DNA from 2 places in the Microbacterium sp. SGAir0570 genome. Region 1 is predicted to be linked to the other one. Evidence: predicted binding sites of a transcription regulator. Region 1 holds the regulator's gene; the other holds the start of a gene.
The links. The regulator HrcA, encoded in region 1, represses chaperone genes, less so after heat shock. The targets are predictions, from matches to a motif close to TTNGCACTCGNNNNNNNCGAGTGCNAA.
Positions count from the first base shown of each region.

Region 2: C1N74_RS03470 (Hsp20/alpha crystallin family protein) is a predicted target of HrcA. The motif match lies at 2,385-2,411, and genes of this name have one in related genera.

Region 1 covers NZ_CP027929.1:1,739,041-1,745,045, reverse strand. Annotated here, with positions in the region: gene ybeY (rRNA maturation RNase YbeY) at 1-335, opposite strand, end outside; gene C1N74_RS08335 (PhoH family protein) at 332-1,369, opposite strand; gene C1N74_RS08330 (HIT domain-containing protein) at 1,416-1,763, opposite strand; gene C1N74_RS08325 (16S rRNA (uracil(1498)-N(3))-methyltransferase) at 1,812-2,540, opposite strand; gene dnaJ (molecular chaperone DnaJ) at 2,545-3,666, opposite strand; gene hrcA (heat-inducible transcriptional repressor HrcA) at 3,707-4,744, opposite strand; gene hemW (radical SAM family heme chaperone HemW) at 4,825-6,005, opposite strand, start outside.
Region 2 covers NZ_CP027929.1:753,395-759,399, forward strand. Annotated here, with positions in the region: gene C1N74_RS03460 (FUSC family protein) at 1-831, opposite strand, end outside; gene C1N74_RS03465 (L-serine ammonia-lyase) at 921-2,333, shown strand; gene C1N74_RS03470 (Hsp20/alpha crystallin family protein) at 2,484-2,909, shown strand; gene C1N74_RS03475 (HNH endonuclease signature motif containing protein) at 3,123-4,559, opposite strand; gene C1N74_RS03480 (MarR family winged helix-turn-helix transcriptional regulator) at 4,727-5,158, opposite strand; gene C1N74_RS03485 (DUF2207 domain-containing protein) at 5,194-6,005, shown strand, end outside.

The DNA.
Region 1 (6,005 bases):
AGGATGAGCTCGTCGAGTGTGGTGTGACGCGCGGCCTGCGCCTGCGCCTCGGCGACCTGCGGGCACAGCACGATGTCGCCGAGGAGTCCCGGCGGGGTGGGTGCGTCCTCGGTCCCCGGGCGCAGCTCGTCCATGGGGAAGCTCAGCACGTCGGTGGGTCCGGGCTCGTCCATCCACTGCACGTGCAGAGACTCCATGGCGCCCTCGTCGACGAGGAGGATGGCGAGGTCGGCGTCCGGGCTGACGTTCAGCTGCGCGAGGTTGTGCTCGGTCAGCCGCAGCAGCACGGTCTCGTCGACGGAGACGCCGGATTCGTTGGTGATCTCGATGGTCATGAGCGTCCTCGTTTCGGGAGTCGGTCGCGCGGACCGGCGGGCCGTGTCGCGGTGCGCCGCTCGGCCCGGTTGGCGAACTCACTCGCCTCGTCGCGCTCACGGCGGGCGGCGAGACGCTGCTCGTCGTACTCGCTGTACGCGTCGACGATGCGGCCGACGAGCGTGTGTCGAACGACGTCGTCGCTCGTGAGGGTCGCGAAGTGGATGTCGTCGATGTTCTTCAGAACACGCGTCACGGTTCGGAGCCCCGATGTTCCCTGAGGAAGGTCCACCTGCGTGATGTCGCCGGTGACGACCATGCGCGTACCGAACCCGAGACGCGTGAGGAACATCTTCATCTGCTCGGGGGTGGTGTTCTGGGCCTCGTCGAGCACCACGAACGAGTCGTTCAGGGTGCGTCCGCGCATGTACGCCAGCGGGGCGACCTCGATCGTGCCCGTGGCCATGAGCTTGGGGACCAGCTCGGGATCGAGCATCTCGTTGAGGGCGTCGTAGAGCGGCCGCAGGTAGGGATCGATCTTGTCGGTGAGGGTGCCGGGAAGGAACCCCAGGCGCTCGCCCGCTTCGACGGCGGGACGCGTCAGGATGATGCGATTGACCTCCTTGCGCTGCAGGGCCTGCACCGCCTTGGCCATCGCGAGGTACGTCTTTCCGGTTCCGGCCGGACCGATGCCGAAGACGATCGTGTTCTCGTCGATCGCGTCGACGTAGGCCTTCTGACCGAGGGTCTTGGGGCGGATGACCTTGCCGCGCGAGGACAGAATCGCCTCGCCCAGCACCTCGGAAGGACGGGGCCCCTCATCGCCGCTCCGGCGCTGGAGGATGCGGCTGGACGTCGTGACATCGCTCGGGTCGAGCCCCTGCCCGGCGCGAGCCATGGCGATCAGCTCGTCGACGAGCGATCGGGCCGCGGCGACGGCATCCGCCGTTCCGGTGAGGGTGATCTCGTTGCCGCGAACCAGGACGTCGACGTCGGGGTGCTCCCGCTCGACGACGCGCAGGAGACGGTCTTGGGGTCCGAGCAGCTGGACCATGGCGACACCGTCGGCGAGGATCGTCGCGACGGCGGGTTCGGAAGCATCAGCCACCGAGGCTCCCTTCGGAGAGGCAACCGGCGAGGACGTGGGCGTGAACGTGGAACACGGTCTGTCCCGCTCCGGGGCCGGTGTTGAAGATCAGTCGGAAGTCGCCGTCGGAGTGTTCGGCGGCGACGGCGTTGGCGAGCCCCACGAGTTCGCTGAGGAGGTCGGGATCGCCTGCGGCGAGCTCGACGACCGTGCGGTAGCGCTCGGTCTTGGGGATCACGAGGAGGTGGACGGGCGCCTGCGGTGCGATGTCGCGGATGGCGAACGCGTTCTCTGTCTCCGCGATGATCTCGGAGGGGATCTCGCCGCGGAGGATGCGCGTGAAGACAGACGGTTCGCTCATGCGTTCAGTCTATCGACGGGGCCCGGCGACGGGACGGACGGCTCGGCGTCACCAGCGCCCCAGGGCGACGTTGACGACGCCGAGCGCGGCGGGACCGGCCGTGGAGGTCCGCAGGACCGTGTCGCCCAAGCGCACCGTGAGTGCACCGGCGGCGACGAGCGCGTCGAGCTCATCGGCTGCGAACCCACCCTCCGGACCGACCACCAGAGACACGTCGCCGTCGCTCAGCTCGACATCGCTCAGTCGCCGCGTCGCCGTCGGCTCGAGCACCAGCACCCGCTCGGAACCGCACCGCGCCGCGATGTCGGAGGTCGACACGGGGGCTGCGACGACGGGCAGCCAGGCGCGATGCGCCTGCTTCGCCGCCTCGCGCGCGATGGTCGCCCATCGCTGCACACCGCGCTCGACCTTCGGCCCGTTCCACCGCGAGACGCTTCGACCAGCCTGCCAGGGGATGATCGCATCGACACCCAGCTCGGTGCAGGCCTGCACCGCGAGCTCGTCGCGATCGCCCTTTGCGAGCGCCTGGATCAGCGTCACACGCCGTGCGGGCGCGGGGTGCTCGACGCGAGAGATCACGTCGATGCGCACCAGCTTGGGGTCGGCCGCCGTGACGCTTCCCTCCAGCCAGGCTCCCGCGCCGTCGCCGACGGTCACCGCCTCACCGACCCGCACGCGTCGCACGCCCGCCGCGTGGTGTGCTTCGGCGCCGGTGAGCTCGACGGACTCGCCCGGCCGTGCGATGAGCGGCGGGTCGACGAGGAAGTGCAGAGCCATGGGGTCAGCTGTTCCGGAAGCGATCGCGGAGCTTGGCGAAGAGACCCTGGTGGAACTCGGCGAGCTGCGGAGCCGGAGACTTCGTACGCTTCTTCAGCTCCTCGATGAGCGCCCGTTCCTTCGCGTCGAGGCGCGTCGGGGTGACGACGTGGACGCCGACACGCAGGTCTCCGCGCGTCGAGCCGCGAAGCGGGGTGATCCCGCGACCCTTGATGGTGAGGACATCGCCGGACTGGACGCCCGGACGCAGCTCGAGATCGACGGGACCGTCGAGCGAATCGATCGTCGTCGTGGCGCCCAGGACGGCGTCGGGCATCGACACCTCGAGCGTGGCGAGCAGGTCGTCGCCCTCGCGGCTGAACACGTCGTGCGGAGCGACCGTGACCTCGAGGTAGAGGTCGCCGTTGGGGCCGCCGGCCGGGCCGACCTCGCCGGATCCGGGAAGCTGCAGGCGCAGTCCCGTCTCGACGCCGGCGGGGATGTCGAGCGAGACGGTCCGGCGCGCCCGGACGCGTCCCTGCCCCTGGCAGGTCGTGCACGGGTACGGGATCGTCGTGCCGTAGCCCTGGCAGACATTGCAGGGCTGCGACGTCACGACGTTGCCCAGGAGGCTGCGCACGGTGCGCTGCACGTTGCCCGCGCCGTGGCAGACGTCGCAGGTCACCGGCTGCGTTCCGGGCTGACAGCACGAGCCCTGGCACGTGTCGCAGAGCACCGCGGTGTCGACCTCGATGTCGCGATGCACGCCGAACACGACGTCGCCCAGCTCGAGCGTGACCCGGACGAGGGCGTCCTGCCCGCGTTCGCGTCGGGAGCGCGGGCGCCCGGCACGACCACCGCCTCCGGCGCCGCCGCCAAAGAAGGTCTCGAAGATGTCGCTGAATCCGCCGAAGCCCGCGGCTCCGCCGAAGCCCCCGGCGGAGTCGCCGCCCATGTCGTAGCGCTGACGCTGTTCGGGGTCGCTGAGGACGTCGTAAGCGTGTGTGACGAGCTTGAACCGCTCGGACGCATCCTCGCCCGGGTTCACGTCGGGGTGCAGTTCTCGTGCCAGGCGTCGGTACGCCTTCTTGATCTCGTCGGGCGACGCGTCGCGCGCGACGCCCAGGACCTCGTAGTGGTCAGCCACGGATCGCCTTTCCGCCCGGAGGGGCGTGGGTGGGTGGGGGTCAGCGGGACTTCTCGTCTTCGTCGAGGAGCCGGCTGAGGTAATGCGCGACGGCGCGGACCGTCGCGAGGTTCGTCGGGTAGTCCATACGGGTGGGGCCCATGAGCCCGACCCGGGCGCGCGAGCCCGGGACGTCGTAGTCGCTCGTGACGACCGACGCCTCGGACAGCCCGTACGGCTCGTTCTCGCGGCCGATACGGGCTGCGACGCCACGGTCGTCGGCGACCATCTCGCCCATGAGCCTGAGCAGAGTCACCTGCTCCTCGATGGCCTCGAGGAGCGGGTAGATGCTTCCGCGGAAGTCGGCCTCGCGGCGGGCGAGGGTGGCCGTTCCAGCCATCACGAGCCGGTCCTGGCGGAACGTCTCGAGCTCTTCGACGAGGATCCGAGCGATCTCCCGCACCGCGTCGCCGATCGGATCGCCGACCGAGTCACCCTCCGCGAGCGCCGAGACGGCGGTGACCGCATCGCGAACGGCCGCGCCGGTGACGGCCGCGCGCAGCGTCGCCTTGGCCACGGCGAACTGCCCTTCATCGAGCACGGTCCGCACGACTCCCACGCGCTGCGAGACGCGGCCGGTATCGGTCACGACGATGACGACGAGACGTCCGCCGCCGAGGTCGACCAGCTCGAGGTGCGACACCTGGGCGCGGGCGAACGACGGATACTGCACCATCGCGACCTGGCCGGTCAGCTGGGTGAGAGCGCGCACGGTGCGGACGAGAAGGTCGTCGAGGTCGGTCGGGCCGTCGAGGAAGGTCGTGATCGCCGCGCGCTGGGCCGCGCTCAGAGGACGCAGCCCCGCCAGGTGATCGACGAAGACGCGGTATCCCTTGTCGGTCGGGACGCGTCCGGATGACGTGTGGGGCGCTGCGATGAGCTCCTCGTCCTCGAGGAGCGCCATGTCGTTGCGGATCGTCGCGGCCGAGACGCCGAAGGCGTGGCGTTCGACGATCGATTTGCTTCCCACGGGCTCGCGGGTGTCGACATAGTCCTGCACGATCGCCCGCAGCACCTGCAGTCCGCGCTCTGAGACCATGTCCGTCACCTCCTGTTTGGCACTCGATGTCTGCGAGTGCCAATTCTACCGCGTGGGCGACGCGGCGCGTCTCCTCGCGATCACTCCGTGAGCGCGCGCACGACCGCATCGGCCATGAGACGTCCGCGCCGGGTGAGGACGACGCGACCGCGTACGGCTGCGGCGCCTTCGATGAGACCGTCGGCGATGAGGGAGGCCACGGACGGGCGTGCCTCGGCGTCCAGATCGTCGATCGCGAGTCCGTCGATGATCCGCGAACGCAGGAGCACGGACTCCAGACGACGGGCATCGGCATCGGGGCGCTCGCGTCCGGCCGCGGGTGAATCGCCTGCTGCAAGACGCTGAGCGTATGCGGCCGGGTGCTTGACGTTCCACCATCGCAGGCCCGCGAGGTGGCTGTGGGCGCCCGGTCCGTATCCCCACCAGTCGGTTCCCCGCCAGTAGGCGAGATTGTGGCGCGAGCGCTGGTCGGCCGACCGGGCCCAGTTCGAGACCTCGTACCAGGAGAAGCCGGCGACGGCGAGTCGGTCATCGGCCAGTTCGTACATGTCGGCCTGCAGGTCGTCGTCGGGCGCGGGCACCTCGCCGCGGCGGATCTGCCGCTCGAGACGGGTGCCCTCCTCGATGATCAGCGCGTAGGCGGACACATGGTCGGGCTCGAGCGCTACCGCGGTGTCGACCGAGCGCCGCCAGTCGTCGAGGCTCTCCCCCGGCGCACCGTAGATCAGGTCGACCGAGACGTCGAGTCCGGCTCCCCGCGCGGCGGCGACGGCGGTGGACACGTTCGCGGGGTCATGCGTGCGATCGAGCGCGGCCAGCACGTGCGGTACGGCGGACTGCATGCCGATCGACAGGCGCGTCACACCGGCCGCGGCCAACTCGTCGGCGACCCGCGCGCTCATCGTGTCCGGGTTGGCCTCGACGGTGACCTCCGCCCCGGCGGCGATGCCGAAGGTGTCACGTACTCCCCGCAGCATCCGCGCGAGGTCGCCGGCGGGAAGCAGCGTGGGGGTGCCGCCGCCGAAGAACACCGTCTGCGCCGGACGGCGGGGGCCGCGCTCGTCGATCACGGACGCCGACAGCGCGATCTCGCGCAGCACCTCGTCGGCGTACGCGTCCTGCCGCGCGCCCCGCAGCTCGGTGGCCGTGTAGGTGTTGAAGTCGCAGTATCCGCACCGGACCCGGCAGAAGGGGACGTGCAGGTAGACCCCGAAGGGCACGTCGGGGTCGATGACGAGGTCGTCCGGTAGGGTGCCGCCGG
Region 2 (6,005 bases), 990 kb from region 1:
GGGGAGGCCGTCGATGCCGTCGCCGAGCTCGATCGTCTGGCGCACAGTGTTCTCGAGCGCTCTCAAGCGACGGTCGTTCTCGGCCTCGATGCCGCGGCGGCGCCGAGCGAGCGGATGGGCTTTGCGGCTGCGGGCGGCCTCGCGCACGTCGGCCGAGACGGCGTCGAGGATCTCTCCGAGGTAGCGCTGGCCCGCCGAATCGGCGGGTTCGCCGGCGGCGACCGAGGTCGCCAGCATCTCGAGCCGGTCCGAGACCGCGTCGCGCAGCTGCGACAGGCGGGTGGAGGCCCGCCGGAGGTACAGGGGTGGGACGAGCGCGAGGTTGACGGCCACCCCGATGAGCACGCCGAACGCCATCGTCACGAGGTACGACACCGAGAAGCCGCCGGCGTCGTTCGCGCCCAGCAGCAGAACGAACAGCGCCGCGATGGCGATCCAGTCTCGGCCGGTGCCGAGAGCTCGGATGCCGCCGACGGCGACGCCCGCGGCGACGACGATCGCCACGCCGACGATCCGCGGGCTGGGTCCGGAGACGATCCACAGTCCCGCGAGGCCGATCACGATGCCGATGGCCAGGCCTCCCAGCGCTTGCAGGCCCGCCTTGGCGGAGTCGGCGATCGTCGGGTACATGCTCACGAGCACGCCGAGCGGCGCGTAGTAGGAGTACTCGTCGTGCGCGAACGGCACATACGGCGCGAGGTACCAGGCGATCGCGGCGGCGAGGGCCGCCTTGCCGGCGAGCAGAAGGCGCGAGACCGCGAAGGCCTCGCCACCCGCGGTGCGCGCGGCTGCCTTGAGCGATGCCAGACGGGGGTGGGATGGGGTGGTCATCGGTCGCGACGATAGGCGCGTGGCGTATCCGTCGGCAGGCCCTTGACGTCGCCCGGTGCGTACGGCAGATGCTGGCGTAGCCTGGAGGTGTGAGCGCTTACGTCTCGGCGTTCGAGCTGTTCTCCATCGGTGTAGGACCCTCGAGCTCCCACACGGTCGGCCCGTTGCGCGCCGCCCGAGCTTTCGCCGTCGGGCTCGAGGCCGCCGGCAGGCTGCCCGAGGTCGTGCGCGTCGGCTGCGTGCTGTACGGGTCGCTCGGAGCGACCGGCATCGGGCACGGCACTCCCGACGCGGTGGTCGCGGGGTTGCAGGGCCACGCGCCCGAGACGGTCGATCCCGATGCGGTCCGCGCGGCGTGGACGAGCTGGACGGACGGCTCACCTCTGCTGCTCGCGGGCCGGCATCCGGTGCCGTTCTCGCGAGGCGATGTGACCTTCGAGCCGCGGACGCGACTGCCGGAGCATCCGAACGCGATGACGCTGAGCGCGTGGGATGCCGCCGGGCATCTCGTCGCGTCGGACACGTATCTCTCGGTCGGGGGTGGCTTCATCCGCCGGGCGGGGGCAGACGCCGCTCCGCGGGGAGCGGGAGGCGGACCGAGCAGCGATGTCGCGTGGCCGTACCGGTTCAGCACGGCGGCCGAGCTGCTCGAGCTGTGCGAGCGCGACGGGGTGAGCATCGCCGGGCTCGCGCGCCGCAACGAGGAGGCGCTTCGGCCCGAGGCTGAGGTCGCCGCGGGGCTCGACGCGATCTGGGATGCGATGTCGGGGTGCGTCGATGCGGGCTTGCGTGCCGAGGGCACGTTGCCCGGGATGCTGCGCGTGCGGCGGCGCGCGGGTGCGATGCGCGCGCAGCTCGAGGCGGCCGAAGCCGCGGGTGGACGGGAGCTCCCGGGGGAGTGGCTGGGTGCGTTCGCGCTCGCCGTCAACGAGGAGAACGCGTCGGGCGGACGCGTCGTCACCGCGCCCACCAACGGGGCCGCGGGGATTGTTCCTGCGGTGGCGATGTACTGGTGGCGGTTCGCGGCGGAGTCGCGCCTGGCCTCGGAGGATCTCGACCGTCGGCGCGGGATTCGGCGGTTCCTGTTGACCGCGACGGCGCTCGGCTCGCTTTTCAAGGCGAACGCCTCGATCTCGGGTGCGGAGGGCGGGTGTCAGGCCGAGGTCGGGTCCGCGTGCGCGATGGCGGCCGGGGGCCTGACGGCGGTCATGGGTGGCAGCAACGCGCAGATCGAGAACGCGGCGGAGATCGCGATGGAGCACCACCTCGGGCTCACGTGCGACCCGGTCGGCGGTCTCGTGCAGATCCCGTGCATCGAACGCAACGCGATCGCCGCGTCGACGGCGGTCACTGCTGCGCGCCTCGCGCTGCGGGGCGACGGGCAGCACTACGTCTCGCTGGATGCCGTCGTCGAGACGATGCGGCAGACGGGGATCGACATGTCGCACAAGTACAAGGAGACGAGCGAGGGCGGGCTCGCCGTCAACGTCGTCGAGTGCTGAGAGGCCCTTGCGCGCCCCGTCTCCGGGGCGCTGTTCGCCGTGCGAGAACCCTTGGCACTCGATGGGGGAGAGTGCTAATCTGAATGCAGTTGAGTCGACAGGGCTCAACTTCCAGATCTCAACATGAAGCATCAGAGAAGGGAAAGATCGATGGCTACTTACGACCCGTTCCGCGACCTCGACCGCATCGCCTCGAGCCTCTTCGACACGCGCCGCGGCCCCCGTCGCATGCCGATGGACCTCTACCGTGACGGCGACCACTACGTGATGACCGCCGACCTGCCGGGCATCGACCCGGGCTCGGTCGACATCGACGTGGACGGCCAGCTGCTGACGATCCGCGCCGAGCGCACGCTCACCAGCGGCGACGGAGTGAAGTGGATCACGCGCGAGCGTGAAGCCGCGAGCTTCCTTCGTCAGCTGAACCTCGGTCAGGGCGTCGACACGGAGGGCATCGCCGCGACGTACAACAACGGCGTCCTCACCGTCACCATCCCGGTCAGCGAGAAGGCCAAGCCGCGCAAGGTCGAGGTCACGACCGACGCAGCCGCGCCGGTGGTGCCGATCGAGAACTGATCGCGCAGATCCGCGTTCGCACGACGGGCGGCCGCAGCTCCCTCGGGGGCGGCGGCCGCCCTTCGCGTGCGGGTCGGTGCCGAATGCGTCGCGGATGCGCGGATGCGCGGATGCGCCGATGCGTCGCGGCTGAGCCGATGCGTCACCGCTGACCAACGGCGCGCGAGTCCGTCGTGCCCGGCCTCGGAACGTGCGCGGGCACACGCCCCGAACTCAGAACGGTGGAGGTTCGTCCGTCGGTGGCCCGCCGCTTCCGGCATCCCGTGGCGGGCTCGCGGTGTCGATGGTGAAGCAGACGGCCGGCATGGGAACGTCTTCGCGGTAGGTCCTGCCGAGGGGCGAGGTCCATTCGAGAACCCCGCCTCCGATCTGTCTGACCTCCCACTTGGTGAACTGCTTCATCGAGTGGTGTCTTTGGCAGAGGTGGGCGAGGTTGAAGATGTGGGTGTGGCCGCCAAGGGCGTAATCGATCGTGTGGTCGATCTCGCACCGGATCGCGGCGCGCCGGCATCCGGGGAACCGGCAGTGCTGGTCCCGCACCATCAGGAGTTTCTTCATCGATGCGGTGGGCCGATAGGTGTCGATCTCGACCGGTGTGCGGATGACCGGGTCGATGAAGAGCCGGTCCCATTCGCTGACCTGCCCGGCGAGTCGTCGGACGGTGTCGGCATCGACGAGCCCGGCCCCGACGGCTTCGGCGGGGTTCTCGTCCTTGCCCATCAGTGTCTCCGCGGCGACGGCGACTTGCACGCGTGCCCGGATCGCCCCCAGCCCACCGGCCCGGTCGGTCCCGTAGGTCGGGTCGACCACGGGCGCGCCGCCGAGAACGAGGTCGCCCAGGATGTCCGCGCGCAGCTGGTCCATCGTCCGGGTATCGGCGGGCTCGCCCGCTTCTGCGGCATCCGCCGCCGAACTCTCCCCGGCATCCGCGCCGGCGCCCCGGCCAGCGGCATCCGCCCCGCCCGCCCCGGCACCGCCAGTGCCCGCGACCCGGGCGTCCTTCACCGACTGTCCCATCTGCGTGAGCCGGTCGAGTATCCCGGCGGCGATGACGGTCGGAAGGGTGGCGACGAGGTTCGACATTCCGTCGGTTCCGTGGAACACGCGCACGCACCGTTCCGCGACCGCGGTCTTGTGCCGCTCTGTGAACGTCTGCGTATGCAACCGGGCCGCCAGGGTCTCCAGCGCACCCCGCACGCGAGAGGGCACATCCCGCTCACACACCCCGATCGCGGCCTCCGCGAACGAATCCCGCATCGCAGCCGGCACCCCCGCGCCGACGCGCACCACCAGATCCACGTGTCCGCGTTCGATCCGCCGCTGCACCCACGCGTCGAACACAGTGGGGTAGTCGTCGATGACCGTCATCGCGTGGTCGATCTCACCCTGCAGTCGGCGGTCGGTCAGCCGGGCCATCCCGGCCGCTTCGGCTGCCACCGACCGCAGCTCCATATCCGACGCCATGCCGCGCACGCCGTCGCGGCGCGCGTTGTGCAGGGCGGCGTGGCCCAGATCGGCCAGCGCCCGAGTGCGGGCGATGTCAGCGGCGTGAGAGAGGTCGAGCGCCTCCGCGTACCGCGAGAGAGCGAGCGCCTGCGACGGTGTGGGGGTCTCGCGTCCCACTTCGCCACCCACGCCATTCGCTGTCACGTTCCCATGATGCCAGCAAGGTGCGACATGTGAGTCGGACCTATGTTCGATTAAGGAACATCGGGTCACCGTCCCGCCTGGGGAGGAATCGACACCGCACGACGCCCCACGACACCGCGCGACGCCCCACGACACCGCGGGACGCCGCCCGACCGCTCCGCCGGGCGTCAGGGCAGGCGGCGCAGCTTCGTCGTCAGCTGCTCGAGCTGCTGCAGCTCCTCGGTCGACAGCACCGACATCCGCTCGGCGATGGAGCGACCGTGGGCCGCAGCGAGCCGGCGGAAGGCTGAGACGCCCTCCGGGGTCGCCGTGAGCATTGCGCCGCGCCCATCCGTGGGGTCACCGCACTTGGTGATGAGGCCGCGCGAGACCATCCGGTCGACCAGGCGCGACACGCTCGGCTGGCTGATGAGCATGTTGGCCGTGACATCGCGCAGCCGCGCCCGATGACCGGTGCCGCGCACGACCGTGAGAAGGACGTCGTACTCGGCTTGCGTGAGCTCATCGCCGGCGAAGTCGTTGCTGATGTCGTCGAAGATCTCGTGCTGCGCGCGGAACAGGCTCTCCCACGCTGCCACGGCACGACGACGATCGCTCATGGCGACAACTTTACTGCCCGCCTAAGCTGGTCGGCATGATGCGTCGCACCCGGGCGGCACTCGCGGTCGTGGTCCTCATGCTGATCACAGGCCTTTTCGGACTGACGGCCCCCGCCGCGGCATCCGAAGACGAATCCGCCGATGTCGACGCGTTCGTCTTCGATTCGCTTTCCGTCGATTACACCCTCACCCGCGACGAGGACGGCACGGCGCGGATGCGGGTCGTCGAGACCTTCGTCGCCGAGTTCCCCGAGTCGGATCAGAACCGCGGCATGCGCCGTCTTCTGCCCGAGACCTACAACGGGCAGCCGCTGCATCCGCAGCTCATCTCCGTCACCGACGAGAACGGGCAGGCCCGTCCCGTCGACACCGACAGCGAGGACGGCACGCTCGGCATCCTGACGCGCGAGCCCGGGTACCTGCACGGGCGGAACACCTTCGTCTTCACCTACGACCTCGAAAACGTCGTGTGGGACTTCGCCGACACCGGGCTGGAGTTCTACTGGGACGTCAACGGCACCGACTGGAAGCAGCCGTTCCGTGAGGTGACCGCGACGCTGCACATCGATCCCGTCCTCGCGGCCTCGCTCGCGGGGCGTCAGGCCTGCTACATCGGCGAGCAGGACAGCACGACTCCGTGTCCCGAGATCATCGCCTCACCGGACGGAACCACGATCACCGCCTCGGCGACCGACCTCGCACCGCACGAGACGCTCAGCTTCGCCGTCGGGTTCGACGAGGGCGCGTTCGAGGTATACGACACCGGGTTCCTGGCTTCGCCTCTGGGGTGGCTTCAGTCCGGGGCAGCGGTGCTCCTCGCCGGTGCCACCGGCTGGGCGCTGCGGAA